DNA from 3 places in the Shewanella sp. 10N.286.52.E4 genome. Region 2 is predicted to be linked to each of the others. Evidence: predicted binding sites of a transcription regulator. Region 2 holds the regulator's gene; each other region holds the start of a gene.
The links. Region 2 encodes FliA, which starts transcription of late flagellar genes. Its sites were predicted from a motif close to CTAAAGNTNNNNNNNNNNNNGCCGATA; they were not measured.
Positions count from the first base shown of each region.

Region 1: a site for FliA is predicted at 6,345-6,371, ahead of AB4153_RS09975 (DUF5610 domain-containing protein). Genes of this name have one in related genera too.
Region 3: a site for FliA is predicted at 7,452-7,478, ahead of AB4153_RS03910 (cytoplasmic protein). Genes of this name have one in related genera too.

Region 1 covers NZ_JBFRJJ010000019.1:58,755-69,974, reverse strand. Annotated here, with positions in the region: gene aroG (3-deoxy-7-phosphoheptulonate synthase AroG) at 299-1,351, shown strand; gene AB4153_RS09995 (hypothetical protein) at 1,435-1,608, opposite strand; gene AB4153_RS09990 (ABC transporter ATP-binding protein/permease) at 1,980-3,767, shown strand; gene AB4153_RS09985 (hypothetical protein) at 3,906-4,154, shown strand; gene AB4153_RS09980 (FMN-binding glutamate synthase family protein) at 4,662-6,143, opposite strand; gene AB4153_RS09975 (DUF5610 domain-containing protein) at 6,418-7,011, shown strand; gene AB4153_RS09970 (ferredoxin--NADP reductase) at 7,052-7,801, shown strand; gene AB4153_RS09965 (Fe(3+) ABC transporter substrate-binding protein) at 8,053-9,072, shown strand; gene AB4153_RS09960 (ABC transporter permease) at 9,126-10,757, shown strand; gene AB4153_RS09955 (ABC transporter ATP-binding protein) at 10,759-11,220, shown strand, end outside.
Region 2 covers NZ_JBFRJJ010000028.1:78,992-90,211, forward strand. Annotated here, with positions in the region: gene AB4153_RS16440 (ParA family protein) at 1-79, opposite strand, end outside; gene AB4153_RS16445 (membrane anchored protein in chemotaxis locus) at 110-574, opposite strand; gene AB4153_RS16450 (chemotaxis response regulator protein-glutamate methylesterase) at 567-1,745, opposite strand; gene AB4153_RS16455 (chemotaxis protein CheW) at 1,770-4,016, opposite strand; gene AB4153_RS16460 (protein phosphatase CheZ) at 4,033-4,770, opposite strand; gene cheY (chemotaxis response regulator CheY) at 4,785-5,168, opposite strand; gene AB4153_RS16470 (RNA polymerase sigma factor FliA) at 5,212-5,931, opposite strand; gene AB4153_RS16475 (MinD/ParA family protein) at 5,924-6,805, opposite strand; gene flhF (flagellar biosynthesis protein FlhF) at 6,810-8,195, opposite strand; gene flhA (flagellar biosynthesis protein FlhA) at 8,226-10,325, opposite strand; gene flhB (flagellar biosynthesis protein FlhB) at 10,442-11,220, opposite strand, start outside.
Region 3 covers NZ_JBFRJJ010000007.1:9,339-20,558, forward strand. Annotated here, with positions in the region: gene fdhF (formate dehydrogenase subunit alpha) at 1-2,490, shown strand, start outside; gene AB4153_RS03885 (TMEM165/GDT1 family protein) at 2,908-3,462, opposite strand; gene AB4153_RS03890 (cation diffusion facilitator family transporter) at 3,865-4,953, shown strand; gene AB4153_RS03895 (MarR family winged helix-turn-helix transcriptional regulator) at 5,105-5,521, shown strand; gene chrA (chromate efflux transporter) at 5,589-6,740, opposite strand; gene AB4153_RS03905 (MarR family winged helix-turn-helix transcriptional regulator) at 6,906-7,343, opposite strand; gene AB4153_RS03910 (cytoplasmic protein) at 7,537-7,728, shown strand; gene AB4153_RS03915 (lysozyme inhibitor LprI family protein) at 7,824-8,480, shown strand; gene AB4153_RS03920 (RNA polymerase subunit sigma) at 8,580-8,966, opposite strand; gene AB4153_RS03925 (DUF3581 domain-containing protein) at 9,251-9,949, opposite strand; gene AB4153_RS03930 (TonB-dependent receptor family protein) at 10,272-11,220, shown strand, end outside.

The DNA of each region.
Region 1 (11,220 bases), on a different contig from region 2:
GGTTATTAAAACTATTTTCAGTTAGCACTGAAAATAGTTTTTTATACGCTGTGCTTATGGCTGAAATACAAGTGCGGCTACAGGCAGAGTTAACCGAAATAAATGAATTTATTGAATATTTTGTAATGTTAAATTTAAAGTTATTTATTAACAGTGATTTATACTCATAAAATAGATAAAACCATAGATTGAGTGAATTATTGTATGGTACTGTTTGAATTATAAAGCTGTTCGTTATGCTTTACTGCCAACTGTTAAATTTGGCGTAAATAATCTGTTTGCTGGAGCTGTATCAACTATGTATTACCAAAATGATGACGTTAGAATTGACGAGATAAAAGAACTATTGCCTCCTATTGCTATTTTAGAGCGATTTCCGGCGTCAGAAACGGCATCAGCAACCGTGTTTAATGCGCGTGATGGTATTCACCGAATTCTGAATCGCCAAGATGATCGTTTACTTGTGGTTATTGGCCCATGTTCTATTCACGATCCTGTTGCTGCTTTAGACTATGGTAAGCGTTTAATTGCACTTCGCGACAAGTACAAAGACCAACTTGAAATCGTAATGCGTGTTTATTTTGAAAAACCGCGTACAACAGTAGGCTGGAAAGGCTTAATCAACGATCCATATATGGATAACAGTTTTAAGCTTAATGATGGCTTGAGAACTGCGCGTAAACTACTGGTTGATTTGAATGAGTCTGGTATTCCTACTGCGGGTGAATTCCTCGATATGATTACACCGCAATATGTTGCTGACATGATGTGCTGGGGCGCTATTGGCGCACGTACAACTGAATCACAAGTTCACCGCGAGCTCGCGTCAGGCTTATCGAGCCCAGTTGGTTTTAAAAATGGTACCGACGGCACCATTAAAGTCGCTATTGATGCGATTGGCGCAGCAAGTGCACCGCATCATTTTCTATCAGTGACAAAGTTTGGTCACTCAGCGATTGTATCAACGAAAGGCAATCCTGATTGCCACATCATTTTGCGCGGCGGTAAAGCACCAAATTACAGCGAATCACACGTCACTGAAATTGAAGCCCAATTAGAAAAAGCGAAACTACCAACCAATATCATGATCGACTTTAGCCACGCCAACAGCAGTAAAGACTTTAACAAGCAAATGCTCGTTGCTGAAGATGTTGCGGGACAAATTGGTTCTGGTAATCACAATATTTTTGGTGTGATGGTTGAGAGTAATATTGAAGAAGGCCGACAAGATCTTGTTGTGGGCAAAGAGCTTTGTTATGGCCAAAGTATTACAGATGCTTGTATTGGTTGGAGTGATACAGAGAAATTGCTGGCAACACTTAGCGAAAGCGTCATCAAAAGACGTGGTTAACGGTTAATGTGCCATTAATCACTCATGATCAAGCTCTTGAGTAAATCAAAGCTCAAAAAATAAGGCGCTATTCAGCGCCTTATTTATTTGTTGGTGTTTGCTAAATACTCATTGGCTTTAGCTAGGCTTCCAAATGCCGAAATAAGATTGTTTCTTCCTTTATCTTGAAGCTCAGGATTACCTGATTCGATCATCATCCATACCCATGTTTGTATTAATTGTAATGGTGGGTGCTGAACTTTTGCTGCGTCTAACATGTTACTTCCTTTGAACTGGGAAAAAATGTTAATGGCCAGTATAAATCGCCAAAAAGTATCCATTAAAGAGTATCAAATTCTTTTTAGTTGCTGAACTAGAAACACGAGAATAATTGCTTATTTAATGAAATATTTTATATAAAATATCCTTTTATACTACCAATTCGTAACATTGGTAAGTTTAAAGTATTATTCGGTGGTCAATTTTTCAATATAATACGCTTACATTCATGTTGAACAACACTAAGGATTCTCACTGTTTATTGATATTAAATAGAACTTACCTCAAGCAAAAAGTGTTAACTTATTGTTGATGTGATGAATGTAGGCCAATGTATTTTTGAAGCGCAAGTATTTATGGGTGGAAGTAAATGAGACCGTCAGCGTATTTTGATGGACCAGTAGGCAAGCTAAACTGGAAAGTGGTGAGATTATTATGGCCTTACCTATTTGAATTTAAAGGGCGTATATTTTTAGCTATGTTGTGTCTGGTGATTGCTAAACTTGCCAGCGTTGGGCTTCCTTTCATTTTAAAAGACTTAGTTGATAGTTTAGATGGCCAGAAAACTGCAGCAATTGTTGCGGTGCCAGTCGCACTTGTTATTGCCTATGGCTCAGTGCGATTTTTGAATGTCATTATAGGTGAAATAAGGGATACGCTTTTTGGCCGCGTGACTGAACGTGCTATTCGACGCTTGGGTTTAGCTGTATTCGAACACCTACACAGGCTGGATCTCGATTTTCACTTAGATCGCAGAACAGGTGGCTTATCTCGTGATATTGAGCGCGGCACCAGTGGTATTAGCTTTCTAATGCGCTTTATGGTGTTCAATATCGTGCCGACGTTATTAGAAATCACTTTAGTGATCATTATTTTCTTTTTCAATTATGGTATTGGTTTTGCGCTCATAACCTTGATTGCTGTAGTGGCCTATATTGGTTATTCCATTGTGGCGACAGAATGGCGAACGGGTTTTGTTCGAGATGCCGCTAATGCAGACTCTTTATCAAATACTCGTGCGGTAGATAGTTTATTGAATTATGAAACGGTTAAATACTTTAATAATGAACGCTATGAATCTGAACGTTATGATTCGGCGTTAGATCAATGGGAAGTCGCTAAACGTAAAAATAGGCTGTCATTATTTGCATTAAATGCAGGACAAGCCTTAATTATCGCAGTGGCAATGACCTCGATGATGTGGCTTGCAGCGTCTGAAGTGACCGCGGGCAATATGACCTTGGGTGATTTCGTATTAATTAACGCTTTTATGATGCAGTTATTCATCCCACTTAACTTTTTAGGTTTTGTTTATCGAGAGATCCGCGGCGCATTAGCCAATATTGAACGTATGTTTGGTTTATTAGATAAAGTCCCGAGTATTCAAGATACTGCAGGTGCGTCTGAAGTGGTGCCAACAAAAGGCGAGCTGCGTTTCAATAATATTTGTTTTAATTATGATGAAAGACCGATTCTCAATGAGGTAAGTTTTACCGTTCCTGCAGGTCAAAAAGTGGCGGTAGTCGGTGAAAGTGGTGCGGGTAAATCAACATTAATTAAACTGTTATTTCGTTTTTATGATGTTGATAGTGGCTCGGTAACGATTGATGGAAAAGACATTAAACAACTGACTCAGCAAGCACTACGTCAATCGATTGCGATAGTGCCGCAAGATACCGTGCTATTTAACGACACGATTTATAATAATATTTTATATGGTAGGCCTTCAGCGAGTGATGAAGAATTAAAAGAAGCGGTAAAATTAGCTAATTTGAGCGACTTTATTGAGTCGCTGCCAAATCAATGGCAAACCAAAGTGGGTGAGCGAGGTTTGAAGCTGTCTGGTGGTGAAAAACAACGAGTCTCTATTGCTCGCGCGATTTTAAAATCTGCTCCTATCCTAGTGTTTGATGAAGCGACTTCATCCTTAGACAGCAAGTCTGAACAGGCTATTTTAACAGCGCTTAAAGTCGCAGAAAAAGGCCATACAAGTTTAGTTGTTGCGCACCGACTATCTACTATTATTGATGCTGATAAAATTGTCGTGTTAAGCCAAGGGAAAATCGCAGAACAAGGCACCCATCAACAACTTTTACTACAAAATGGCGTCTATGCAAAACTGTGGCGAATTCAAAATGAGCAAACAATCACACTTTGATGTGCAGCTTGTAGACGTTTTCTCTCTTTGATAGTGCAGTTTTTGTGTATAATTAGCTTTAATTGCCTGGAAAGGATTGAGATCGTTTAGGTAAATAGGAAATTATCAGGTAATTAAGCCTAAAAATGGAGGTCGTTAGTGCAAAACATTTCTTTAATAGCAGCCTTAGAGGGTACACAACATAAAGTGACCACGGATTGGTTTGCGATTATGGCGACGCTGGAAAAGCGAGAAATGAATCAAGATGAATTGCAGTCTGTCTATGATGAATTATGCGCAGGTTTGATTGTGACTACCCGTGGACTAACACTCGCAAAAATAAATGATAACGATAGCGAAGATAGTTTATTGAAAGCGGATGATAGCGCGGCAGATATTTTGGTATAAACTTCTGTCGATAAGCCTCATGAGCAAACGGGCTTATTTAAAGACGTAAAAATGAAATTCACATAAAAAAAGCAATCCTTAGGATTGCTTTTTTATTGCTGAAATTGTCTCTAATTAGCTTAAAAGACTATTTTTTAGACTATCTGTTTTGAAACTATCTGTTTTAAACTATCTGTTTTTAGACCAGCTATGACAGACCATCTTAATCATTGAATTTGGGTTAGCATCTTCCGTTAACCTGGTGATTTGTCCTTGTTCGAAACAGATTTTCTCGCCTTCAATTTCAGATAGCTTTTCGCAGTTGCTACAAGTTAACGAAATTGCTTTATTCGTTCTGTTAGCCGTCATTATTGAGTTTTCTGATTTCAAAAATAAGCCCCTAGGAATGTGCTCTACATCACAATTTTACACCTAAATTAACAATAGTCCAAAGATATTCGTTGTCAATATATTAGCAATAAGTCTAGTAGTTTTTGCTAAAGCATCATTTTATGTCTTTTAATAAAACTAATACTGTTGATAAAACTTATCTAGGGAGATAGAAATGCCACTTTCTGTAACTATTCTTGCATGCTGGCGAGTTAACTGCCTAGGCTCACTGACCCCACAAGAGTGGGCAATAATTTTTAAATCATGATGCAAAGAGCGATTATAGTTAGCCACTCTTGCTGATTTATTATGGGGATCTAACCCTTGTTGCAGGTGTTTATTATGAGTGGTGATCCCAGTAGGGCAGGTATCCTTATTACATTGCAATGCTTGTATGCAACCGAGTGCAAACATATTACCCCTCGCTGAAGCGATAAAGTCGGCGCCTGTTGCTAATGCCCATGCCACCTGAGAAGGCAGTACCATCTTGCCACTGGCAATGACTTTTATCCGTTGCTTTAAGCCTTTCTGTCTAAATAAATTAATCACTATCGGTAAGCTTTCTTTTATGGGCAAACCAACATGATCCATTAAGGCTTGTGGCGCCGCGCCAGTACCACCTTCAGCACTATCTAAGGTGAAAAAGTCAGGTGCATGCTCTATTCCACGGCGGTTAATTTCAGCACATAAATCATTGAGCCATTGCTCGTCACCTAATACCGCTTTAATACCAGTAGGCTTACCGGTTACATTGCGAACGTGGCATATCATATCAATGATATCGGCGACACTAGTAAACTCTGCATGGCCATTTGGGCTAATAGAGTCTTGTCCTACAGGTATACCTCGAATGTCAGCAATTTCTTTGGTAACTTTTACCCCTGGTAAAATACCGCCTTTGCCCGGTTTAGCACCTTGGCTTAATTTTATTTCAAACATTTTTACATTATCGTGGGCTGCTATAGCAGTTAGCTTTTTGTCATCCAGTTTGCCGTTTTCATCTCGAACACCGTATTTGGCTGTGCCAATTTGAAACACTAAATCACAATGACCCTTTAAGTGATGTTCACTTAATCCACCTTCTCCAGTATTGAGCCAGCAACCTGCTTGCGCTGCGCCATGGGACAGTGCCGTCACTGCGGGACGTGATAAAGCACCAAAACTCATGGCCGAAATATGACAAATTGTGGATGTTTGGTAAGGGCTCTTACATTCAGCGCCAATGGTAAGAATATTGTCTGTATGTTCATCTGAGTCATACTTGGGAAATGCAGCATTCAAAAACATCACAGTTCCAGTCTTGTCATGTGTTTGGGTTGAACCGAATGAAATGGTGCGATCAATATTTTTAGCAGCACGATATATCCAGCTGCGCTCTGCACGGTTAAATGGCAGCTCTTCACGATCTTGAGCAAAGAAATATTGTCTAAAAAACTCACCCTGTTTCTCGAATAAATATCGAAAGCGGCCAATTACGGGGTAGTTATGTCGAATCGCCTGCTTGGTTTGTACTTTATCGACGATATACATATAAATAACCGCGATAACACCGAAAGCAATACAGGCTAAAAATAACCCAGTAAATATCTCTAATCCGACAATAAACCAATGTGGTTGCATTTTTGTTCCTTAAAAATGTTCAATGGATAACCGTGACAAAACTTAGCATCGTTTAAGCTGAATGCTATTCGTAATATTGTTTACTTTTTGACTTAATTGATTATGGATGAAGCTAACCCATTGTTCTAGCCTCATTTTCATCTTCAGATATTCGTGGCTCAGTTTTCTTCGTGAAAATGGTTTACCGATTAAAGCTAAAAGCTTAAGTTTTTAATTATGTTGCCGATAAAATAAGCTAACCTGAAATGTAATTAATCGTTAATTGGAGCTGGTGATGGAGTTATATAATCCGACGCAAATGAATGCTAAATCGAATCGTCAATCACCGCCTGAACAGGCGGCGGACAAATTGAATTCAAAGCCAATAACTGAGACTACTGAAATAAAAAAACCTTCAGTGAGTGAAATAAGCCGCGAGTTGAAAAATAGCAGTATTTTAGCGGCACAAGAAAAGGTCAGTATTGCAGCGGGCGATCAATCGATGGCATTGCTATATCGCGCTGCAATTGATGCGATAAATATTGAGCTTGAACCTACAATGGGTGAAAACGCGATACAAAAAGCAGCAGAAACCGATGTTGATTATTCGCCAGAAGCGACGGCAGAGCGTATAGTCAGTTTTGCGACCAATTTCTTTTCGGTGCACCAGCAGCAGAATAGCCAAATGGAGTTTTCTGAACAATTAGATACTTTTATGGACAAAATTTCTGGTGCTATCGATCAAGGCTTTAAAGAGGCAACCGAGATATTATCGGGTTTGAAAGTACTTGAAGGTGACATTGCAGCAGGGGTCGAACAAACCTATAGTTTAATTCAGGCAGGGCTTGAAACCTTTAAACAAAATACAGCACCGCCGCAAGTTGAATGAATACAATCGATTTCTTCATCTAAGATTCAAGGAATAGCTTATGTGGACAACGGGTACCGTCATTGAACGTATTGAATGGAATGAGAAGTTATTCTCGCTACGCATCAAAGCAGATGTAGAACCATTTATTGCAGGACAGTTTATCAAACTGAGTCAAATTCGTGATGAGAAACGTATTGCGCGTGCCTATTCAGTGGTCAACCCACCAGGGAAAGACTATATCGAAGTGTTGGCTGTTGCTGTAGAAGACGGACAGCTTTCCCCAGATCTTCAAGCACTGAGTATTGGTGACACAATTGAAGTGAGCACCAAGGCGGCTGGCTTTATGACTTTAGATGAAATTCCCACCGGCGCCTTACAAGGGCCGCATCTATGGTTTTTAGCGACAGGTACAGCTGTTGGGCCATTTATTTCTATGATGGAAACAGCAGAACCTTGGCAGCGATTTGATAAAGTGGCGCTAGTGTATGGTGTTCGCTTGATTGAAGACTTAGCCTATTTACCACAGTTAGAAGCATTAAAAGCTAAATACCCAACCCAATTCATATTTATTCCGTTAGTCACCCGCGAAGCATATAGCGGTGGTTTGTCATGTCGAATTCCTGATGGATTACAAAGCGGTATTCTTGAACAGACAGCTGGAGTTGCGCTTAATCAAGATAATTCTCAGGTGATGATTTGTGGCAATCCTGGAATGATTACCGATGCGCAAACAGCATTAATTGAAAAAGGTTTAGTGAAGAACTTACGTCGAGCCCCTGGCCAAATCACCGTTGAAAAATATTGGTAATCTGCCTTGAACAAGCTGTATGACATCTAATTTATGCAGCTCTTGGGATATGATTTATTGCTTATAAATACATAAATTCCCTTGGTATTCAAAGATGGATTCATAAACAACACTTGCTCCTTTAGCAGCGATCTATTATCCTTTCGCAACTGATAATTATTATCATTTCCATAAGCAATCACTCACTATTTTGTTACATATATATTTGTGACAAGGTGAAGTGAGTTATGCAACGCCAAGGAGAATTTGGAATGAAGTCGTTTAAAAGTCTAGCATTGTTAGGTTTAGCTACTGTGTCATCAATGGGATCAATGACTGCTACAGCAGCTGAAGATCTTACTGTTTATTCATACCGACAAGCTTTTCTTGTTGAGCCGATTTTAGAAAAATTCACCCAGGATACAGGCATTAACGTCAATGTCGTATTCGCTAAAGATGGTATTGCAGAGCGTATTGCTCGTGAAGGTCGTCTTTCTCCTGCTGACGTTGTACTCACCTCTGATTTTTCGCGCCTTATGGAATTGGTCGAAAAAGACTTAGTTGTTGATGTTAACAGTGACACGCTTAACAACAATATTCCTGAGCAATATCGCTCACCAGAAAATGACTGGTATGCGCTGACTATGCGTGTTCGTAATGTTTATTCTTCTAAAGACCGTGTCGGTAAGCTTGATCTAAGTTATGAAGATTTAGCCTCTGAAGAGTACAGAGGGAAAATTTGTACGCGTAGCTTCAAACACCCTTATAACATCGCATTAGTTGCATCAATGATCGCTCATCACGGCGAAGCTGAAACTAAAACTTGGCTTGAAGGTGTTAAAGCCAATTTAGCGCGTAAGCCACAAGGAAATGACCGAGCACAAGTTAAAGCGGTGAAAGAAGGTTTATGTGATATTGCTATCGGTAACAGCTACTACTTCGGTAAAATGATGTCAGATCCTAAGCAAAAGAGCTGGGCTGAAGCGGTATATATCAATTTCCCAAATCAGCAAAACCGTGGTTCTCACATCAATGTTTCAGGTATGGCACTCGCTAAGTTTGCACCAAACAAAGATAATGCGATAAAATTAATGGAGTTTTTATCGTCTGATGTAGCTCAAAAATCTTACGCAGAAGTGAATATGGAGTATCCGGTTAAAGCGGATGTGAAGCCTTCTGAAATGGTAGCCTCTTGGGGTGACTTCAAAGCTGATAGTCTTCCAATCTTTAAGCTAGCAGAAAACCATCAAGCAGCAGTGAAGCTACTTGATGAAGTAAAATTTGATCTGTAAGGATGCTTTATTACGCCGCATGATAATCATGCGGCACTGACTGGAAAGTATTTATGATCTTAGGCTTAACCAGAAGCTGGTCGCTCGCTGGTTATGCGATTGCGGTAATATTAATATTGCCGCTTTTTGCACTTTTAGTACAAGCAACATTCCCTGACGAAGCTGTTTTTAGTCATTTAATTGATACCGTACTTCCAACCTATATCAGTAACAGCCTGTTGCTCATGTTGCAGGTTTGTCTCGGTTCTTTAGTCATTGCTGTTCCTGCTGCTTGGTTAGTGGCGAGGTGTGACTTTCCTGCTCGTCGATATTTTCAATGGGCATTATTACTGCCCCTAGCAATGCCCGCTTATATTGTTGCGTATGTTTATACCGACATGCTTGACTATGCAGGCCCCGTGCAGCGCATGTTAAGGCAAGTGTTTGGCTGGACCTCCCCTCAAGATTACTATTTCCCTGATATTCGTACTTTAACTGGTGCAGCTATCATGCTGTCATTGGTGTTATTCCCGTATATCTATTTGCTGGCTCGCACCGCTTTTATGGAGCAATCTTCGAGCTTATTGCACGCCTCACGTATTATGGGCTGTAGTCCTTGGCAAAGTTTCTGGCGATTAGGTTTACCGATGGCAAGGCCTGCGCTAGCCGTTGGCATGGCATTAGTTGCCATGGAAACGGCTGCTGATTTTGCCACTGTAAGCTACTTTGCTGTGCCAACACTTACCACTGCTGTATACGATACTTGGCTAGGGTATGGCAGCCTTTCAGCGGCAGCAAAATTATCAGCAATCATGCTATTGGTCATATTCGCTATGGTGGGTTTTGAGCGTTTTGCCCGTCGTAAACAAGAGTTATTCCAAAAACAATCAAGGTTAACTGAGTCTGATCGCTATCACCTTAAAGGCGTTAAAGCTTGGGTGTCTTTTGGCTATTGCAGTTTACTTATTGTGTTGGCTTTTTTACTGCCATTTATGGTGCTTGCGGGTTATGCCATCGACTATTTCGATGAAAGCTGGAACAGTCGTTTTTGGCAATACAGTTTTAATAGCTTATACATTGCCGCTGTTGTGAGCTTTATCTGCGTTGTTTTAGCCTTACTGATGATGTTTATTAGGCGAGTGAGCCCGCGTAAAAGTGACATTTTACCTTCTCGGTTAAGTAGCACAGGTTACGCGATCCCTGGCACCGTATTAGCTATCGGTGTGTTAGTGCCATTAACCTATCTTGATTTCGCGATTAATGATGTTTATGACTATTTTGATGCCCGTGGACCAGGACTGCTATTTACCGGCAGTGTGTTTGCGTTGATTTTTGCTTTCTGTGTTCGCTTTGTGGCGATTTCAATCGGGAGTATTGAAAACAGCTATAAACGCATATCGCCTTCATTAGATATGGCCAGTATTACCATGGGGCAAAAGCCACGACAGTTATTATGGCGCGTGCACTTACCTTTACTGCGTAAAGGTATATTTGCTGGCGCGTTACTGGTCTTTATCGAAAGCATGAAAGAACTCCCTGCGGCATTATTACTACGTCCTATTGGATTTGAAAACCTTGCGACCCATGTTTTTCAATTCGTTTCAGATGAGCAACTCGAACATGGTGCTTTAGCTGCTATTGTGATTGTAATTGTTGGGCTTATCCCGTTGATTTACCTAAACCGTTCATTGGAGCAAGAGAGCTGATATGTCCACATTGACCATTCAAAATGTAAAAAGTGACTACCAAGGACAGGTGATTCTCAAAGGATTAAATCTGACTTTAGAGCAAGGTGAAATCGTGGCTCTTTTGGGCCCAAGTGGTTGCGGTAAAACGACATTGCTTCGCGCGATTGCCGGACTGCAAGCCATTAGTGAAGGCAGTATTGCTATCAATGGTCAGTCGCTAAGTGCTGATGGTGTGTTTGTCCCGAGTGAAAATCGCGGCATTGGAATGATATTTCAAGACTATGCGTTATTCCCCCACTTAACCGTGAGCGACAATATCCTTTTTGGAGTAAAAGACTTAACTGCAAAAGAACGCAGTGAACGCCTAGAAGATATGTTGCAACTGGTTAAACTTGAAGGGTTAGGTAAGCGATACCCTCATGAATTATCGGGTGGCCAGCAGCAACGAGTGTCGATTGCCCGCGCGCTGGCTTATCAGCCT
Region 2 (11,220 bases):
CTAATGCACCAGCAAGACTGGCCACTGTCGTGGTTTTTCCCACACCACCTTTTTGATTAGCTATTGTCCAAACTTTCAAATCACGCCTCGCCACTCAATATTAATCGCACTATTTATTTTTATTAGCGGTGTCAGTTTCTCGGGTGGTTACCCTAATGCCACCATGTGGCAATGTAATAACTTTTACACCTTGTGCATTTTCAGTGACAGCTTGACTTGAAAGTGCAGGATTTAATGCTTGTTGACTCGTTGAAGAGTTTTCAACAGTATCAGAACTCATTAACTCGGTGCCAGGGCCAAATGCCATAGTGATATCTTCACCTTTTGCGGCTCTGGCGGCCATCGCTTTGGTTTGTCCAGGATATTTAGCTAACCAATTCGCGATTTGTTCTGCTTGTTCATCCGGTACCATTAACAATACTTGGGATGCTTTTAATTCAATAACTTCTGCATTAAGTTCGCGGTTTTTTTTCGCTAAATCAAAATATAAACTCGCTAAGCACACCACTGCAATAACCAATAAAAACACCAGCAACATTTGCTGTGTCGTCATTGATTGTTTTACTCTAGCCACGAGCAGTCTCTTTTATAATCGCTTCTGCCATATTTTCTAATGCAATTGAATGACTAGAAATACCCGCTGATGCGACGGCTTGAGGCATGCCATATACAACACAACTGGCTTCATCTTGAGCCCAAATAGTTGCCCCTGCAGTTTTTAACATTCTAGCACCTTCGCGTCCATCTGCACCCATGCCAGTTAGCACAACCGCCATAACACCACTACCAAAAGCTTTTGATGCTGATGCAAAAGTAATGTCTACACTGGGTTTATAGTTCATATCAGCATTGCCGGCGATGACTTTTAAGCGACCTAAGCTAGCGCTTTTTTCAACCATTAACTGCATTCCACCTGGCGCTAAATAGGCACAACCAGGCTTAAGCATATCCCCTGTTTGGGCTTCTTTTACATTAATTTTGCATAAGCTGTTCAGTCGACTCGCAAAGGCTGGTGTAAATGCAGCAGGCATATGTTGAATCAATAATATGGGGTGTGGGTAATTTGCAGGAAAAGCTGTCAGAATTTTTTGTAACGCTACAGGGCCACCCGTTGATGTGCCAATCAATAAAGCTTTGTATTTCTTGCCGCTCGCCCGAATCGAAGCTACTGAAGCAGTATTTCCCTGATTCGTCGTCGAATTAGCAGTAGATAACTTGGGAGTGATTGATGATTTAAGTGTCGAATTCGCACCACTCAGATTCGAATTAGTCAGTCTTGACGCTGATGAGCTTGTCGTTGAAGTTCCTAGCGAAGATGGGGTAGTTCTCGCCACTGGTTTAAATAGACGACGACGACCTAGTGCTTTAACCCTTTGCTGTAAAAGCTTAATCGCATCATCTTTATTTGATGCGATATCTTCAAAACGTTTCGGTAAAAAGTCTAATGCGCCCGCATCCAATGCATCAAGCGTTGCTTGTGCACCGTCATGGGTTAATGAAGAAAACATCAGTATTGGAGTCGGATTGGCAGCCATGATTTTACGAACGGCAGTAATACCGTCCATAACAGGCATTTCAATATCCATAGTAATAACTTGAGGTTTCAATTGAGCAGCCATATCAACAGCTTCTTGACCATTGACGGCAACACCCACAACTTCTAAGTCAGGATCTTGATTAACAATCTCACTGACTCGTCGTCTAAAAAAACTCGAATCATCAACAACTAAAACTTTAGTAGCCATTTAATTCCTTAAATAATGGAACTTTTACTTCTTACTTTTAGCGTAATATTTTAATAAGCCTGGCACATCTAAAATCAGTGCAATACCGCCATCAGAAGTAATTGTTGCTCCAGCCATACCTGGCGTACCTTGCAACATGCTTCCCAGAGGTTTAATTACCACCTCTTCTTGTCCTATCAGTGCATCAACCACAAAGCCAATTTGCATGGTCCCAAGTTGCACAATTACTACATGCCCTTGCTTTTTATCACCATGAATAAAGTTAGTTTTATTTCGATGTAACCACTGCTCAAGATAAAATAGCGGTACGGCTTTATCACGAACGATAACGGTTAATTGTCCATCTACTACATTTGTTTTAGTTAGATCGAGGTGGAAAATTTCGTTAACGCTTGAAAGAGGTAAAGCAAATACCTGCTTAGCAACATCTACCATTAGAGTCGGCATAATTGCTAATGTGAGTGGAACTTTAATCTCTAAGATTGTTCCCTTGCCCTGAACGGAATCAATATGAACAGTACCATTAAGCTGGGTGATACGGGTTTTAACCACATCCATCCCAACACCACGACCTGAAATATCTGAAATTTCTACTTTAGTAGAGAAACCAGGAGCAAAAATTAGATTATAAGCTTCGTTATCCGTCATGCGTGCAGCTGAATCTTCGTCTAACACGCCACGACTGATAGCAATTTCTTTTAATTTGTTGGCATCCATACCTGCGCCATCATCTTCAATTTTTAGTAGAATATGATCGCCTTCTTGGCTGGCTGATAAGGTAATGGTACCAGTTCTTGGCTTGCCATTCGCTTCACGGGTAATCGGCATTTCAATACCGTGGTCTACTGAGTTTCTAACTAAGTGAACCAATGGATCAGCGAGTGCTTCGACAAGGTTTTTATCAAGGTCGGTGTCTTCACCAACCATGATCAAATCAATTTCTTTATTGAGCGTACGTGCCAAATCTCTGACAACGCGAGGGAAGCGACCAAACACTTTCTTGATTGGTTGCATTCGTGTTTTCATGACAGCGCCTTGAAGGTCTGCTGTCACTAAATCTAAATTTGCCAACGCCTTAGACATCTCTTCGTCATCACGAGAAATACCTAAACTCACCAAACGGTTACGCACCAATACTAGCTCACCAACCATATTCATAATTTGGTCTAAGCGAGATGTATCAACACGAACCGTAGTCTCACCTTGTGGCATTGCATTTTGTGTTTTCGCAGGTTCTGCTTTTTTCGCAGCGGGCACAGCTTTAGATGCAGGTTCTGGCGCTTTACTTGCTGGCGCTTTATTAACTGGAGCTTTAGCTACAGGAGCTGGTGCTTTGGGCTCAGCTTTAGCAGGTTCACTTGGTGGGCTGGCTTTAGGTTTACTTGCCTCGACAGGCGGCGTGACCGCTGCTGGTGCAGAACCTTTACCGTGTAACTCATCAAGTAGTTTTTCAAATTCATCATCAGTAATGTCATCAGCATCGACTTTTGGCTCTTCAGCTACTGCTGCAGGCTCATTCTTTGCTGTCGTTGACTGAAATCCACCTGAACCATGTAGCTCATCAAGAAGCGCTTCAAATTCATCATCGCTAATTTCATCGCTAGCAGCACTGTCATTGGTAGGACTTGTGGCATTTACTGTCACACCTGCAACAGGTTCGTCATTGACTGATGTTGGGCTTTTCCCTTGTCCATGTAATGCATCAAGTAAAGCTTCAAACTCACTTTCATCAATATCATCAATGCTACCTGAAGTTCCTGCATCGGAGACAACTTCAGCTTCAGCCGCTGCAACAGGTTGTTCGATAATGGCTTCAATGAACTCTTCCACAACTTCAGGTTCAGTCTCAACAACTGTCTCAGAGATTTCAGAAGGAAGAGGCGCACCAGAACTCAAAAGCTTAAGCTTTTCAAGTAAAGCGGGATCAGCATCATCTTGCGGCTGGCCTTGCTGAGTTTGCTCAAACATACTATTGATAGCATCAACAGCTTGGAGAATGATATCCATTAACTCTGCGTTTACTTGACGCTTACCGGTTCTCAGTAAATCAAAGGTATTCTCTGCTTCATGACAAACGTCGACCATAGGGCCCAAGCTTAAAAAACCTGCACCACCCTTTACTGTGTGGAAACCTCTAAAAATAGCATTAAGTAAATCAGCATCATCAGGATTATTTTCAAGAGCGACGAGTTGCTCTTGTAGAAGCTCTAAAATTTCACCAGCTTCAATCAAAAAGTCCTGGAGTATCTCTTCATCAACATCAAAAGACATTAAATTTGACTCCTAATTAGAAACCCAGACTTGATAGCAGATCATCAACTTCATCTTGGCCTGTTACCACGTCTTCACGGGTTTCAGCATTCAAGATGGGACCTTCTGCTTCAATTTTATTGTCATCAACGACCCGTGTTGAGTCTGCTGCGCTTTCGCCAAAAATAGTGAGCATGGAGACTAAATTGCTCTCAACTTCTCTGACTAAATCAATAACACGACGGATCATTTGGCCAGTTAGATCTTGGAAATCTTGCGCCATCAAAATTTGATTGAGCAATTCCTTTAATCTACCTGAGTCATGCTCGCTATGAGACATGATATGTTGAACCTCATGACACAGAGATTTAAATTCGCTTAACGCGATGTCTCTACGCATCAATTTGTCCCACATGGGTGTGACCGATTGAATGTTATTAATTATTGTATCGGCCAAAGGTAAACATTCTTCAACTGCATCCATAGTTTTATTTGCAGCTTGCTCTGTCATATCGATAACAAAGTTTAATCTTTCTTTTGCGTCAGGTATTTCAGTATTGGCAAGTTCGGCTAAACGGGTATCAATTTGGAACTCATTTAATGAACTATGAAGTTGACGTGTCAACTTTCCGACTTCATCAAATAAATCCCGCTGAAGAGGCGCTGATAAGTCACGAATGACTTCATCAGCTTGTTCTTGTTGGCCATCTTCGAGCAGTTTTACGAGTTGCTTTGCTTGTTCAAGGTCGATCAGCCCTGATATTGCTGCCTGCATAACTTATCCTTAGCTTATGCTAAACGTTCAAATATTTTATCGAGTTTTTCTTTTAACGTTGCAGCAGTAAACGGTTTTACTACGTAACCATTCACACCCGCTTGCGCTGCAGCAATAATCTGTTCGCGTTTTGCTTCTGCAGTTACCATTAACACGGGTAAATGCTTGAGTGAATCATCAGCACGAATCGCCTTAAGCAAGTCAATACCTTGCATGCCTGGCATATTCCAGTCAGTTACAACAAAATCAAATTCGCTTTTTTGTAACATTGGTAAGGCGGTTGAGCCATCATCTGCTTCTTGGGTATTGTTGAATCCCAAGTCTCGCAACAAGTTCTTGATGATACGTCTCATTGTTGAAAAGTCATCAACAATAAGAATCTTCATATTCTTGTCCAAGGTTTCCTCCGGTGAGCTCATACACTGTGCTCTATATTAATAATTATACCTGTGTCCAATGCTTGAGTTTGCCTTTAAGACGCAGCATTGCCTGACTTAATATCTGGCTAACACGCGACTCGCTGACCTCAAGAATGGCACCGATTTCTTTTAAATTTAATGCTTCGTCATAATATAGCGACAAAACTAACGCATCTCTTTCGGGTAATGTTGTAATTGCTTCAGATAGTGCTGATTTAAATTGCATTTCAGCAAGTGACTCAAAGCTCTCATCAGGAGTAGACTCTGCTGTTACAATCACATCTTCAGATACACCAAGATCTTCAATCCCGATGATCTTCCCCACTGAAACATCATTTAGAATATGATGATACTCTTCAAGAGTCATCTCTAATTTTTCAGCAATTTCAATATCTTTTGCATCACGGCCGAGCTCTTGTCCTAATTCATCAATAACCTGGGCAACACGACGTTGGTTACGATGTACAGAACGAGGAACCCAATCACCTCGGCGGATTTCATCAATCATTGAACCACGAATTCGGATGCCAGCAAAGGTTTCAAATTTAGCCCCTTTACTGCCATCAAACTTCGATGATGCTTCCAATAACCCCATCATCCCTGCTTGTAATAAGTCATCCAATTGCACTGATGCTGGCAGCCTTGCCAACATATGATGAGCAATTCTTTTTACCAACGGAGCATACTGTTCAACAATTGAAGTTTTATTATCAAACTGAGTATACGCAGCGGCTTTATTCACTCGTTGAATCCTCTTGTTGATCTTTACGTTGAACTAATCGTTCGACAAAGAACTCAAGATGGCCGCCTGGCTGTTGAGGAACAGGCCAGCTCATAATTTTATTCGCTAAACCATGATAAGCAATCGCTGCAGGTGACTTAGGAAAAGCTTCGACAACCAATTTTTGTTTACGAACTGATTTTCTTAAATTTTCGTCAAATGGAACCGTAGCAACTAATTCTAAAGCGACATCCAAGAATCTATCCGTCACTTTACTGAGTTTGGCAAATAATTCCATGCCTTCGCGCAAACTTCTGACCATATTCGCCACAATTTTAAAACGAAAGACGCCATGTTCACGACTTAGGATTTTAATTAAGGCGTAGGCATCGGTTATTGATGTCGGTTCATCACAAACAACAATCAACACATCTTGTGAGGCACGGGAGAAACTCAGCACCATATCCGAGATACCGGCAGCGGTATCGACAATTAAGATATCGAATTGAGTTTTCATTTCACTGAAGGCGCGAATTAAGCCGACATGCTGAGCTTGTGTAAGCTCGACCATGGCTTGAGTCCCTGAAGTGGCAGGCACAATGCCAATACCTTTAGGGCCACGGACAATAATATCGTCCAACTCTGCTTCGCCAGAAAGTACATGGGATAAATTGCGTTCTGCTCGAATACCTAGCATCACATCAACATTTGCTAAGCCTAAATCGGCATCGAGTACTAACACTCGTTTACCTTTTTCAGCGAGCGCAACAGCGGTATTAATAGACACACTGGTTTTACCCACGCCGCCTTTGCCGCCACTAACTGCAATTACTTTTACTTTATCGTTATTTGGTTGATTCATCATACGTAAACCACTTGCTTGATCTCTGGTCATATTGTTACTCGAATGCATAGGCCATGTCATTTGACCACGCAGTGTCATGTGACGTTTGAGGTTTGGTGTCGTTTAATGCTGCTAACGCTTGTTTTGCGAGCATAAGCGTATCAGCAACTTGCATATCTTCTGGAACACGTTGACCATCTGTTATATAGCTTAATGGTAACCCATTTTGAATCAATACACTTAATGCGCCAGCAATCGAAACCGATTCATCTAATTTGGTCAAAATCACCCCTGATAATGGGATTCTTTTAAAATGCTCAACAGCATCTTGTAACACTCTTCTTTGAGAGGTTGCAGACATGACTAGATAACTTCTAATCGGTATTCTTGTATTTGCCATTAAATCATCTAACTGCTGATAAAGGCGCATATCACGCTGCCCCATCCCAGCTGTATCTATTAATACTAACTTACGATTCTTAAACTGGTAGAGAATTTGTTCTAATTCAGCAAGATCGTGAGCTTGTTTTACTGGACATCCCATTATTTTGCCATAAGTTGCCAATTGCTCATAGGCTCCAATACGATAATGATCTGTAGTTATGAGTGCAACCTGCTCTGGACCATGATGTGCTGCAAATCTTGCCGCTAATTTAGCCAGCGAAGTCGTCTTACCAACACCTGTTGGACCAACAAATGCCACCACGCCACCAGTACGAACAATATCATCACCTTGGTTATCTAATAAGTTCGCTAAACTCTGAGGTAACGCTCTCACTAAATCTGCAGGCGTATATTGCTGACTTAAGCCTGCCAATTTCGCCGCTACAGCAGGAGAAAACTCTGCATTAATTAATTTACTTTCTAGCATTGCCCCAACGGGGTCAGTGCGCTTTTTTTGGTCTTTCATTAACGAAGATACTTGATGAGTTAACAACCCACGCAAAGAGGCCATTTCTTCTCGCATTGCTTCAATTTCAGCAGACTGACTTTTATTCGATGTTCTTGGTTGGGCAAATTGCTGTTGTTCAATTTTAGGCTCAACTTTCGCTGTTTTTGTATCTTGTAATTGTTTGGCCCAATCGGGTAACTCAGGTTCTTCAACTCGCTGCGACATTTGTTGCTGCAAACGATTATGCTGCTTTTCGAGTAACGCTTGCAGTGAATCAGCTGCAGGAGGTGGGCTTACCTTGGTTTGCGCTTTCACTGTTGGTTTATTTTGCCCTAGTGAGACTTGATCATCACTGACATTCATAAAACCAGGTACAGGTGAATTTACAGCGACGTCCGCTTTAGGCTCATCGTAGTCAACTGCCGCAACGATTTCTATTCCACCCGTTACTTTTTTATTCGACATAATAACGGCATCAGATCCCAAGGTTTCTTTCACTTGAGCTAATGCTGAACGCATGTCTTTGGCAAAAAATCGTTTAATTTTCACTACGCACCTCTTTCAAACAGAAAGTCATCGCTATTGCCCTACCGCAGATACTATGCGTATTTGCTTTTCATCAGGTATTTCTTGGTAAGAAATAACCCGTAAATTCGGGATAGTATATTTAACAAATCGTGACAGCGTTGACCTTAGCATACCTGATGTCAATAAAATGGCTGGTTGTCCAACCATTTCTTGCTTCTGAGAAGCATCTAATAATGACTTCTGCATGCGTTCTGCAAGGCCTGGTTCGATATTTGGCCCTTCACCGCCTGTCGCCTGCATAGACTTGTGCAACATCTGTTCCAACTCTGGTGCCAATGTAATGACAGGTATCTCTAATTCAGGCCCAGATATTTCTTGAACAATCATTCTCTTCAATGCAATACGCACTGCAGCGGTTAATACTTCTGTATCATTACTCTTTGTACCGTATTCTAACAGGGTTTGTACAATTGTGCGTAAATCACGGATAGAAACACCTTCATTTAGAAGGTTTTGCATCACTTTAACCACAGAACCCAATGGCATGATATCTGGAATGAAGCCATCAACTAACTTAGGCGAGTTTTTACCTAGCATATCCATTAACTGCTGTACTTCTTCATAACCCAGTAATTTAGCCGCATTGTTAGTCAACAGTTGGCTGATATGGGTCGCGACAACTGTTGCCGTGTCTACCACGGTATAACCTAAGGTCTGAGCATGTTCGCGCTGCTCTGGCGCTATCCACACAGCTTCTAATCCAAATGCAGGATCTGTTGTTTCAATGCCATCAAGCTTGCCATACACTTGCCCAGGATTGATCGCGAGTTCACAGTCATGACGAACTTCAGCCTCTCCAACCACTACTCCCATTAACGAAATACGATAACAGTTAGGTGATAAATCAAGGTTGTCGCGAATATGCACCGCTGGTACTAAGAAACCTAATTCTTGTGATAATTTCTTACGCACGCCTTTAATGCGACCTAAAAGCTCACCACCTTGGCCTTTATCCACTAACGGAATTAGACGATAGCCCACTTCAAGTCCGATAGTATCGACATGCTGAACGTCTTCCCAACTGAGTTCTTTAGGCTCTGCATCCTTAATTTCTGCAGGGCTTTTAACCGCTTGCTCAAGCGCTGCGGTTTTGTTGTCATTATTACGCTTATAAATCATATATGCAGCAAAGGCTGTAATAAAAGCGAACGTTAAGAATGCAAAATGAGGCATTCCAGGCACGATACCCATGACAAACAATACGCCTGATGCTATCGCCATTGACTTATGGCTGACAAACATCTGGCTTATCATCATGCCGCCCATATCACCCGATTCATTTTGACGAGTCACCATCAATGCAGCAGCGATTGATAACAGTAGCCCAGGGATTTGAGCGACTAAGCCGTCACCAATGGTCAATAAAGTGTAGATTTCAACAGCACTGGAAAAATCCAATCCATGTTGAACCATACCGATCACAAAACCGCCGAGAATGTTAATCACCAAAATCATGATACCCGCAATGGCATCACCTTTAACAAATTTTGATGCACCATCCATCGCACCATAAAAGTCAGCTTCTTTGGTCACTTCAGCGCGGCGTACGCGAGCTTGATCTTGCGTTAATGTGCCAGCATTTAAATCGGCATCAATCGCCATTTGCTTCCCTGGCATGGCATCCAATGTAAAACGGGCGCTCACTTCAGAAATACGCCCAGCACCTTTGGTAACAACGGCAAAGTTGATAATAATAAGAATCAGGAAAACCACTAAACCTACAGCGTAGTTACCACCAATAACCACAGAGCCGAAGGCTTCAATGACTTTACCCGCGGCATCACCACCGTTATGACCTTCCAATAACACGATTCGGGTTGAGGCAACATTGAGTGCCAATCTAAGTAGCGTTGCGACTAACAGAACGCTGGGGAATGCGGCAAAATCTAATGGTCTATCAGAATAAATAGCGACAAGCAGTACAACGAGTGCTAAAGCAATGTTGAATGAAAACAAGATGTCCAACAAAAAGGCAGGCATGGGCAAAACCACCATACCGAGTGCTGCAAGCACTAATAATGGCGTACCTATACCTTTAAAAGTACTTAATCTAACTTGTTTAACTTGACCTAATGCTGCTTTTACATCCATCAGTAGGAAACCTTTATAGTAATATTCTTGACGCTGACAACAGTAAAATGCAATTACTAAGCCAAAAGAATAGTTTCAAAAGGGCCGCGGGGTTAATTGAAGGTTTTGTAAACGATTTAGTGTTTTAAATCATCAGGGATAGGTTGATTGATTGGCACGGGCTTAGGTCGCTTGCCCCTACCTTTTTGATACTGCTTGAGCTGGAATACATATGCCAAAATTTGTGCGACTGCAGTGAATAACCCTTCAGGCACTTGTTGGTCAATTTTCGTCGTATGGTATATAGCACGTGCTAAAGGTGGCGCCGACACAATCGGTACTTCATGCTCTCTGGCAATTTCACGAATTTTAAATGCGACATCATCGATGCCTTTCGCAATTAAAAAAGGCGCAGCTGACTGACTAACATCGTATTTGACCGCTACAGCATAATGTTCAGGGTTAACCACAATAACATCTGCATTTGGTACTTCAGACATCATCCTTTTGTTGGCCATCTCGTGCTGCATTTGTCTAATTCGACCTTTTACTTCAGGTTTACCCTCAGTGTCTTTGTATTCATCTTTGACTTCTTGCTTGGTCATTTTCAATTGTTTATTGTGATTCCATATTTGAAATGGCACATCAATCACCACAATAAATAGCATTGAAGAACATAACAGAATAAACATCCATACTAACAACTCTAGTGCATGGTAAACGTTGCCAGGTAGATGATCTGTCGAGAGTGTCATTATCTCAAAGAAGTAAAAACTCAATAAAAAATAGGCTGATACTGCCACTACAGCAAATTTAGCGATGCCCTTGGTCAACTCAACTAGAGCTTGTGTACCAAACATTCGCTTAAATCCTTTAGCAGGATTCATTTTACTGCCTTTGGGCATAAAAGCTTTAA
Region 3 (11,220 bases), on a different contig from region 2:
GCTCGTTGTCTTGAGTGTGCTTGTCAGGCCAATACCGATTGTAAGCTGCGTGACTATGCCACTGAATATCATGTTGATGCTAAAGCACTCGACACCAACAAGATGCAGCAATTTTCAGTGGATAAAACCAGTCCGTTTATTCAGTTTGATACCAACCGCTGTATTAGCTGCGGCAAGTGTGTTGATATCTGTGGTCAGCAGAGCGGTCATAATGCGATAAAGTTTGAACAAGACAGCTTCCAAGCTTTACCAAACAGTCACGATACTGAACGCCAAGCGCCAAGAGTTGGCTTTAACGTCACCATGGCCGACAGTGATTGTGTTCAATGTGGCAACTGCGTGCAAGTTTGTCCAACAGGCGCATTAGTTGATGCCCGCGATAAACGCCAAGGCTCAACTGAAGAGTTAAACACCACTTCAACCATTTGTACTTATTGCGGTGTGGGTTGTCGCATTAATGTCAGTGTGTCGCCAACAACAGGCAAAATTTGCCACGTTGAAGGCAGCAATGATTCAGATGTGAATGAGGGGATGCTGTGTGTTAAAGGTCGTTTTGGCTATGACTTTATTCAAAGTGAACAACGCTTAACCACGCCGCTTATGCGTAAAAATGGTGAGTTAATTCCTTGCAGTTGGGATGAAGCCATCGACACGATTGCAGATAAGTTAACCCAAATAAAAGCCAACAAAGGCGGCGATGCCATTGCCACCTTAGCCTCTGCAAAAGCCACTAATGAAGATAATTATTTACTGCAAAAATTTGTTCGTAGCATATTAGGGACTAACAACGTCGATCATTGTGCGCGTTTATGTCACGCCAGCACAGTATCGGCGCTGCAACAAAGTCTAGGTAGCGGCGCGATGACAGGCGATATTCCTGGGATCAAAGAATCTGATTTAATCTTTATTTTGGGTTCAGACACCTGTAATGCTCACCCGATTATTGCCTCGAAGATCAAACAAGCGATCCGCCATCACGGTGCACGTTTAATGGTCGCCGATCCTAAACGCGTGTCGATTGCCGATGAAGCCGAGCTTTATGTGGCGCAAAAGCCTGGCAGTGATGTGGCCTTAATCAACGCGATTATGGCTGAGATAATTCGCAACGACTGGCATGACAAAGCATATATTGCACAGCACACAGAAGGTTTTGAGGCTGTTATCGATACTGTGATGCGCCCTGAATATACCTTAGAAACTGCAGCCAAAGTCTGTGGCATCAGCGCTGATAACATTGCCAAAATGGCCAAATTAATCGGTACGGCAGAGAAAACTGCTATTTACTATGCCATGGGGATAACCCAGCATACTTCAGGCCATGACAATGTTACTGCCATTGCTAACTTGCAAATGCTCTGTGGCAATATTGGTAAAGCGGGTGCTGGTATTAACCCACTTCGTGGTCAAAGCAATGTGCAAGGCGCTTGTGATATGGGGGCGTTGCCACAATATTACACTGGCTATCAAAAAGTGGATAACCCAGCGGTACAAGCTAAATTTGAACAACACTGGAACACGACTCTTTCGCCTAATGTCGGTTTAACGGCTACTGAGGTGATGCATGCGATCAGTCACGATCAAGTGGATGCGTTATATGTGATGGGTGAAAACCCAGTGCTTAGCGATCCCGACCAAGCACACGTACTCGAAGCCTTAGAGAAAATCCCATTCTTAGTGGTGCAAGATATTTTCTTAACCGAAACTGCCCAGTTAGCGGATATTGTTTTACCAGCAGCATCATTTGCTGAAAAACTAGGCCACTTCACTAATACTGAGCGCCGAGTACAACGCTTACAACCTGTATTAACTCCACCAGGTCTTGCCAAGCAAGATTGGAAAATCATCCATGCTATTGCCAATAAAATGGGCGCTAATTGGGATTACGCTAACGAGCAAGCCATCACTGACGAGATAAACCAAGTGACCCCGCAGTATCAAGGGATCACATGGGACAGACTCAATAATGATGACCAAGGCAAACCAAGCAAAGGTATTCAGTGGCCGTGTGCCAATCAGCAACACCCTGGCACCAGAGTATTACATCAAACTGCGCCTATTAAAGGTAAAGGCTTGTTTACGGCAGTCACCCACCGCAGTCCTGCTGAAACCACCTGTGATGAATACCCATTAGTGTTATCTACTGGGCGCTTATTGGAGCAGTTCCACACAGGCACTTTGAGTCGTAAAACCCAAGGGTTAGATATATTAGGCACGCCAAGAGTGATGATGTCGGTGTTTGATGCTGAGCAATTGGGCGTCAGTAATGGCGATATGTTAAAACTGTCGACTCGACGTGGCGAGTTGGAAATTGCAGCGTTCGTGACTAAGCGTGCTCAAGCTGGGGTGCTATTTTTGCCGTTCCACTTTGCTGAAGCCGCAGCGAACAAGCTCACTATTAATGCGATTGACCCTGTAGCTAAAATCCCAGAGTTTAAAGTGTGTGCAGTTAAAGCTGAGTTAGCTCAACCTCAAGTTGCACGAGCGGTATAAGCTTTCAGGTGACAAAACGGTAGCACTTGGAAATAAATAGTGATTTGAAGTTAAAAGGACTTTAAAAGCTGTGGTAGCCACATTTTACTGGCGACCACAGCTTCACTTTATCAAGCTTTAATCGCCAGCTTTTTAACATCGGGCGCGTAGAGGTAAACCACCTTGGTATACCTATACAACTAAGCAAGCATTAGTGAACAACTATTAGTGAACAACTATTAGTGAACAAGCTGTACTAAACAAGCTGCACTAAACGAACATCAGTGAACAGCTATTAGTGAACAACTATTAGTGAACAAGCTGTACTAAACAAGCTGCGCTAAACGAACATCAGTGAACTGCTATTAGTGAACAAGCTGCACTAAATAAGCTGCACTAAATAAGCTGCACTAAACAAGCTGCACTAAACAAGCTGTGCTAGACAAGTATTGTTCCAACCGCTAGCAATAAAAATAATCCCGCTGTCACTCTTCTTATCGCTGTCAAAGGTAACTTTTCAGCCGACAACTTACCGATGAGCACCACAGGAACATTGGCAATCAGCATGCCGATCGTCGTCCCTAATATCACCATCAATAATGCATCGGCATATTGCGCCCCTAAAATCGATGTCGCAATTTGGGTTTTATCACCGATTTCAGCAATAAAGAATGCAATAAAGCTGGCGACAAAGGGGCCACGATTGGAAATTTTTTCGTCATCATCGAGCTTGTCAGGAATAAGCACCCAAGCGGCCATAGCAAGAAAACTGATGCTAACCACCCAAGTTAATACTTGTGGGGTTAAGTAGTCTGCGATCACAACACCAAGGTAAGCCGCTAATGCATGATTGGCTATGGTCGCTAAAAAAATAGCAGCAATAATAGGGATTGGTTTTCGGTATCGACTCGCAAGCAGTAGCGATAAAAGCTGAGTTTTATCTCCTATTTCTGCTAGAGCAACGGTCGTTATGGATATGGCTAAAACGCTCAAAAAGGTCTCTTATAGAGGTGGGGATTATGTTTAACCTAAGACAACGCTCACTCCCCACCTCGGGTTGTGATCATTGTCTATGGTCTCACTAAATTTTTCAGTCAACGACAATTAACCATCATTGAGCTAGGAATAAAATCTTGAACGCCATGATGATTTTGCATCAATTATGTTGACGAACAAACCGACTCAATAATGTGAGCGGCAAGTTACTCCCCAAAGACAGCGGCAGTGTAAAGATTGTCAGTATCTTTTGCAAGAGTCGTAATTACGGTAAATAAGATAATTGTGATGTAACGTCACTATGTCACTCTCGCTCAAAAATGGCCTTGCGACATTGATTTAGTTTGATAGCCAAGGTAAGTTAACAAAATACTTTGATAATCAAACTAAGGTGTCATTTTGAATTTTGCAGTCGAGCATCATCACGATTTTAATGCCCAGAAAAGTTCAGGGGAAAAAAGAACCCTTTACGTATTAATACTCACAGTCACAGCCATGGTGGTTGAGATTATTGCTGGTACGGTTTTTGGTTCGATGGCACTACTAGCTGATGGTTGGCACATGGGCACCCATGCCGCAGCGTTTTGTATTACCTTGTTTGCTTATCGTTATGCACGCAAGCATGCTCACAGTGATAAGTTTTCTTTTGGGCCAGGTAAAGTCAGCGTGTTGGGCGGCTATACCAGTGCTATTGTCCTTGGTGTTGTGGCATTACTGATGATAGTTGAATCGGTAAGTCGACTATTTAATCCTCATACGATTCAATTTAATGAGGCTATCATTGTGGCCTTTATCGGCTTGGCCGTGAATGTCGCCAGTATATTTTTATTGGGTGACCACCACCATCATGATCACGACGGGCACTCACATGGCCACTCACACGGGCACTCTCATGAGCATTCACATGAACAGGCTGATAAGCTCTCGCACAAACACTGCCATGAAAAAAATCATCACAATAGCCACTCACATGACCATAGCAAAACAGATGAGCATTCCCATGAACATTCTCATGGACACTCTCATGAAAATGGCGAAAAACATCATGACCATAATTTACGCGCAGCCTACATGCACGTATTGGCTGATGCGCTCACATCGGTATTAGCGATTGTTGCATTGGTGTTCGGTAAATTTTATGGCTGGCATTGGTTAGATGCTGTTATGGGAATAGTCGGCGCACTTGTGATAACTAAATGGACCATAGGCTTGATGAAGCAAACCAGTCCTATTTTATTAGATGAGAATATTAATGAGGAATATCGCCAGTCAATTAAAGCGGCCTTAGCACCTTATGCTGAAGTAAAAGATCTCCATATTTGGAAAATCAGTGGTCATCATTATTCAGCAGCAATTACCTTAGTGTCGACAAAAAATGATATTTCAATCGATGAATATAAGACCTTGCTGAGTCAATTTGATAAAATCAATCATCTGACACTTGAAGTTCATCCATCACCTGATCAAATGACTAATCAGATGGCTTAATCCAGTGACTAATCCAATGACTAATTAAATGGCTATTTAACTAAGTCGATTAACTAGGTCGATTAACTAGGTCGATTAACTAAGTCGATTAGCCAAGCTGATTAAGCCTGCCAATTAAGCGAATAGATTGAATGTATTTATGAGTTATCACATGAAAGATATTGAAAAGCTGAATCAAACCATTACTGAATTTTATGACAAAATGTCTTCTTGGGAGCAATCCGTTGTAAAGGAAACGGGTTACTCGTTGGCACAAACTCATACGATTGAAGTGCTTGGTATTCACGGCGCCTTAAGAATGAAAGAGCTTGCCCAAAAGCTTGGTATTACAACAGGTACCTTAACAGTTCAAGTGGATAAGTTGGTCAGTCTTAATCTGGTTGAACGCTGTGCTCACCCTGAGGATGGCCGCTCAACGGTCATCAAACTCACAGATGCTGGTGATAAGATTCATCGACAGCACAACCAGTTGCACCTTGACTTAATGAACGACTTAACTCGCCATGTTGACCCTGAACAAGCAACAGTATTACTGGCATGCTTAGAGAAAATGAATCAAGAATTTTAAGGCTATAGCAATAGAAAAATCGACTATAGCCCCAGAGATAAAAGATTTGGCGGGATTCAAATAAGCATTATAAAAAGCTCACCAAGGCGCCAGTCGCAGCAAAACCTAACACCAACAACACAATGTTTGGTTTACATGTTTTAAGCACCGCAAAACCCGTTAACACCAATGCCATATCAAGCGGTTCTACCACTGCTGAAGTAAAAACAGGACTATACAGCGCGGCAAACAATAAGCCGACAACGGCAGCATTTACCCCAGAAATGGCACCTGAAATTGCAGGCCTTTCACTAATGGCATGCCAGCTTTTTAAGCCCACCAGCATTAATAAGAAACCTGGTACAAATATCGCTATCGTAGCAACCAGTGCGCCGAGTATCGGCTGCTCTAACCATAAGTCAGCCCCTAAAAAAGTGGCTAAAGTGAACATTGGGCCAGGTACCGCTTGCGCCAGCGCATAACCCGTTAGAAAGCGATCTGAGCTGACCATTTCACCCACATTGGCTTCAAGTAATGGCAGCACAACATGACCGCCACCAAAAACTAAACTGCCCACTTGATAAAACTGCGCAAAAACCTGACCTAAAGTGCCCGTTTGGTTAATAAAGTAAAAGCTCGCCAGTAGACCAACAATAAATATTGAAAGCCATGCATAGTTCAATTTAATCGGCGTGTTATCTGGGGTAATATTCGCGCCTTTAGTCAGTACCATCACACCGATAATCGCTGCTATCAGTAACACCACAATTTGGGTTAGTAATGACGGGAACAGCATAATGCTTACAGCTGTGCCAACCATGAGCACTCGCGCTGTTTTACGCTGACAGAACTGACCAAACATGCCGAGGGTGGCATCTGCAACGACAACGACAGCTAATAATTTAAGACCATGTATCACACCAGAAACAACTTGGGTTTCTAGCCAGTGAGCACTCGTTACAGCAAGCAGGAAGAGTAAAACAAAAGAAGGTAAGGTAAAGCCAACAAATGCAGCAACTGCCCCCGCAAGACCACCACGGTGGTATCCGATAGCAAAACCAACCTGACTGGAACCAGGTCCTGGCATAAATTGGCTTAACGCCACTAAACTGCCATAACGTTTATCATCAAGCCAGTTCAGCTCATTGACAAAGGTCTGTCTAAAATAGCCAATATGTGCAGCTGGGCCGCCAAAGCTAATAAAACCTAATGCTAAGAATCGAGTAAAAATCTGCCACATAATTAAACTACTTCCATATCGCTTAAATACTGTTTTGCATCAGTACAACGGCGACAGACTTTATAAGGGTGAGCTAGATAAAGTCAGTGCGATTGAGACTAAAGATGCTTTCACGCTAATTATATGACAGTTTAATTTAACTTTTATGACATAGAGATAATCAATTTAATCTTTAAGATTCATTAGCGCGTTTTCACAAAGCTGTTTTAATTGACGCAATTGCTCTGCATCACCACCCACTTTACAACGCATTAATTCAGGAATGCTTTTCGCTTGTTGGTGTAAGGCTTTGCCCGCTTCTGTGAGATGCAGTACGCGAACACGCTCATCGTCTTTATTACGATCACGAATAACCAATGCTTTAGTTTCTAATCGTTTTAATAACGGCGTTAAGGTTCCTGAATCTAAATGCAGTTTTTCACCTAATGTTTTCACGCTAATGCCCGACTCTTTCCACAACACCATCATCACTAAATATTGTGGGTAAGTCAGAGATAATTGATCAAGCAAGGGACGGTAAGCTCGAATGAGCGCATTCGTTGCACTGTACATAGCAAAACAAACTTGATTCTCTAACGCCAAGGGATCCATTTTCTGACTCATGGTGACTCCTTTCTCGATAAAATGAGTGATACAAACCTATGGCGCTATCTTAACATATTTAATTGCGCACAAGTTAATATCCAGATTGTCGAATTATCAAAAAATAGTCTATAGTTTTTCCCGTTTCAGCCGATAACAAAATACTGCTATCTACATGTCGTATTGTATAGCCGCAACTTATGAGTGAATACCCATGTCTTTATCTATCAATGCACCATCATCAATGCCAACTAATATTGATTCTGGCAGTAGTTTAAAAGTGGCTGTGATGGCTAAAAACCAACAAAAAGTGGAAGGACAAATGGCAATGCAGTTAATTGAAGCTGCACAACCTGAGCCTCAACCTGTTGGCAATGCTGGACACATCATCAACACCAAAGCGTAAGTTGAATTAATACTCCCGCTTTAAAACAGTACTAATAAACACTGAATACGCTATGATTTGTTCTATGAGTTATTTAGAACAGGATGTTGATAACAATGTTGACACCAATGCAAACAATTATGCGTATTCAGACTTCACGACTTTCAACTCTCGCTTTTTCAATTTTATTTTTATCGTGCTCAGTTAATGCATCTGACGCCGTCTCCCCCGCTTTTGATTGTCAAAAGGCCAAAAGCCAAGTTGAAGTGTTAATTTGTCAGGACAATCAACTTGCCAAGCTAGATATGCAAATCAATGCAACATATCAAAAAGTGATCAATCAAATTAGCAGCGAAGAAATAGCCCATGTGAAGGCTTTTCAGCGAGGTTGGATTAAAGGTCGCGATGATTGCTGGAAAGCGGAACAAATTAAGCAATGCGTGCAATCGTCTTATGAAACACGATTAACTGAATTACAAATTGCTGCAGGTGAATTTGAAGTACCTGAACCCATTCAATATGAATGCGGCCTTGAAGCAAATGATACGTTAACCAAAGTAACGGCATATTTTTATAATGACACAGCAATTCCCGCAGCAATGCTCACGGTTTCGCCTACATCCGATTATATTAACGCGACGAATTTAGCCTTGTTAACCCGCACGGCATCAGGGGCAAAGTATCAAGGGCAAAACTTTAGCTTTTGGACTCATCAAAGTGAAGCGACTTTCAGCCAATATGCGCAAGCCGATCTCAACTGCAAATCACATTAATATCACCCCGAGATAAAACCAAAAACCATAAAACAAAAAACCATGTCATATGACATGGTTTTCATTGTTATTCTACAGAAACGCTGTTGCGATAAGTGGTTAATTTAAAATAGTGTAACCACGATTAGCCATACAATTACGTACTACGGTTTCTTTTTCTGCCTGATAATTTGCTTCGTTTGCGCGTCTATCACGTGAGCCACCCAGTAACCCAGAAACAACACCAACACCTGCGCCGATTTTAGCACCGTCAGAACCACTGCCACCTGCAATCGCAGTACCTGCAGCGCCTACAGCTGCACCTTTAGCAGCACTGCTGACCACGCCACGAGAGTTGCTATTTTTTTGCACTTGCTGTGACATTTCAGTGCATTGATGCTCGTCATACACAAAGTCTTTATCGTCTACGCCTGTTTTATCATAAATGATATTTGCGCTTGCAGAGAAAGCAAAAAAAGTCAGTGAAACCAGTAATAATTTTTTCATTTGAATGCCTCAAGCGGAAATTAATGTCGTCACATTGCAATTGTTATCATTCGCAATGTCATTGATATTGTATAGCCTACCTTAATTTTAGCGTAAAAAAGGAATATCACCTTTTACGAATGGAATAATGGTAAATGACACAAGGTTTACTCCACTTAATCTCACAAATATAGCTCACAAATATATTACATAAAGCTATATTTCAAACACAAAAATCAGATTTTAAGCATAAAAAAAGCAGCGTTATTAGCTGCTTTTTATCATCAATAACGCTGATGAGCTTATTAATTTAGCTTACTACTTTCATAAGTGTGGCACATCTGTTGAGCTTGTTCTTCGTTATACTCACGTAGTCCGCTTAACACTAAGGTTTTCACTCCACTGCCGATCACTTTGCCTTCGCTTTTTAATGCAAATTGCAATGTCACATCACCACGCTTACCGTTAATCTCCATGTGCTGCTCTACTAACTCTAAGCTCATTTCAGTGAACTCAAACGTGTCTAAATGAAACGACATGCTTTCGTATATCACTAATGGTCGCGTTGGATTAATCATCATGCCGTATTCTTTCATCATAGGCACCAACACATGAATAAAGTTAAGCCCAGAAAAAGCCACATAACTTTTAATAAAAGCCGCAGTTTGCACATCACACTGACAAACTTCGCCTTGGCGTTCTATGTGTAAATACTCTTTACCTTTGGTATCACAGATACTGAACTTCTCGCCTGCATCTTTATCTAGCTCAAGCTCGATGCCATCGCCAACCATACCGGCAAATTTAAACTGCATGTTTTGGCTTAAACCAAACTCAGTTAACACTAAGGCAAATAACAAATCACCAGGGACACAAAAACGTTTGGCACCGACATTATGAATAGGGTTAAAGTCTTCAGCGACGTGTTTTGCAAAGTCACTCGCTTGTTGGGCTGAAATAAACACGCTCTGATCTTGCTTGGCATAATAAGGTGACAAAAACATATACATCCATTCTTAAATCGTGAAAGAAATCCCTCTCTCGTCGAGCTGGGCTTTTTTTATTTGCACCGAGTGTACTAGAAAAATCCCAAAACACTCAGCCGATGACTCATTTAACAACATTAAAGTTAATGATTGACCGAAAACATAATGTGACCTTGATCGCATCCATCTTAATCCAAAGCTCAAAAGCAGCGCAATCGTTAATCACAGTTAAGTAAATGTTGATTTTAATGTTCATTTAAGTAAACTTCACGACAATTAAGATACAAATAGAAACAATTGCTATTTGCATTTTGCTTACAAGTCGTCTTTGGAGAACCGTATGACCCAGCGCAACTGCCTTCGTATCAGCATTCTAGCTAGTGCTCTATTAACTACTTTTGCAGCATCCGCTGCTGAAAACGCCACAATGGAGCAAATCTCCATTTTTGGTAGTTCAAATCCTGTTAATAATGTGCCTGGTAGTGCCCATGTTATCAACGACGTTGAAATAGAGAATTTTAAGTACACAGATATTATGCGTACGTTAGCATCTGTACCTGGTGTGTACATTCAAGAGGAAGACGGCTACGGCTTGCGTCCTAACATTGGGATGCGTGGTACTGGTCAAAATCGTTCTGAGAAGATTACTGTGATGGAAGATGGTGTTTTAGCGGCTCCAGCTCCTTACGCTTCACCTGCTGCTTATTACTTCCCGACATCAGGAAGAATGCAGACAGTAGAAGTAATGAAAGGTGGCTCTACGCTTAAATATGGTCCTCGTACTACTGGCGGTATTATTAATATGATTTCTCGCCAAATCCCTCAAGAAGAATTAGCGGGTGGAATCGATGTTGCTGCAGGGCAAGATGGCTTTGCTAAATTACATGCTCATGCTGGCGGACAAGGTGAGCGAGTTGGCGCAGTTGCCGAAGTTTATCGTTATCAAGCAGATGGTTTCCGCGATATTAATGGTGTCGGCGGTGATACCGGTTTTACCAAGAATGATGCATTAGCAAAAATTAGCATCGACAGTAGCGAAGATGCAAAGTATCAACAACGTGTTGAGCTAAAATTAAAGTACTCAGATGAAGTCTCAAATGAAACTTATATGGGCTTAACCGAAGAAGACTATAACAGCAGTCCTTTTACTCGTTACTCTGCATCGCAAAAAGATGAAATGACGACTGATCATAAACAGATCCAGTTGAACCATATTATTGATTTCAGTGACACTGTGACATTAGCAACAACTGCTTATTACAATAACTTTGCTCGTAACTGGTATAAAA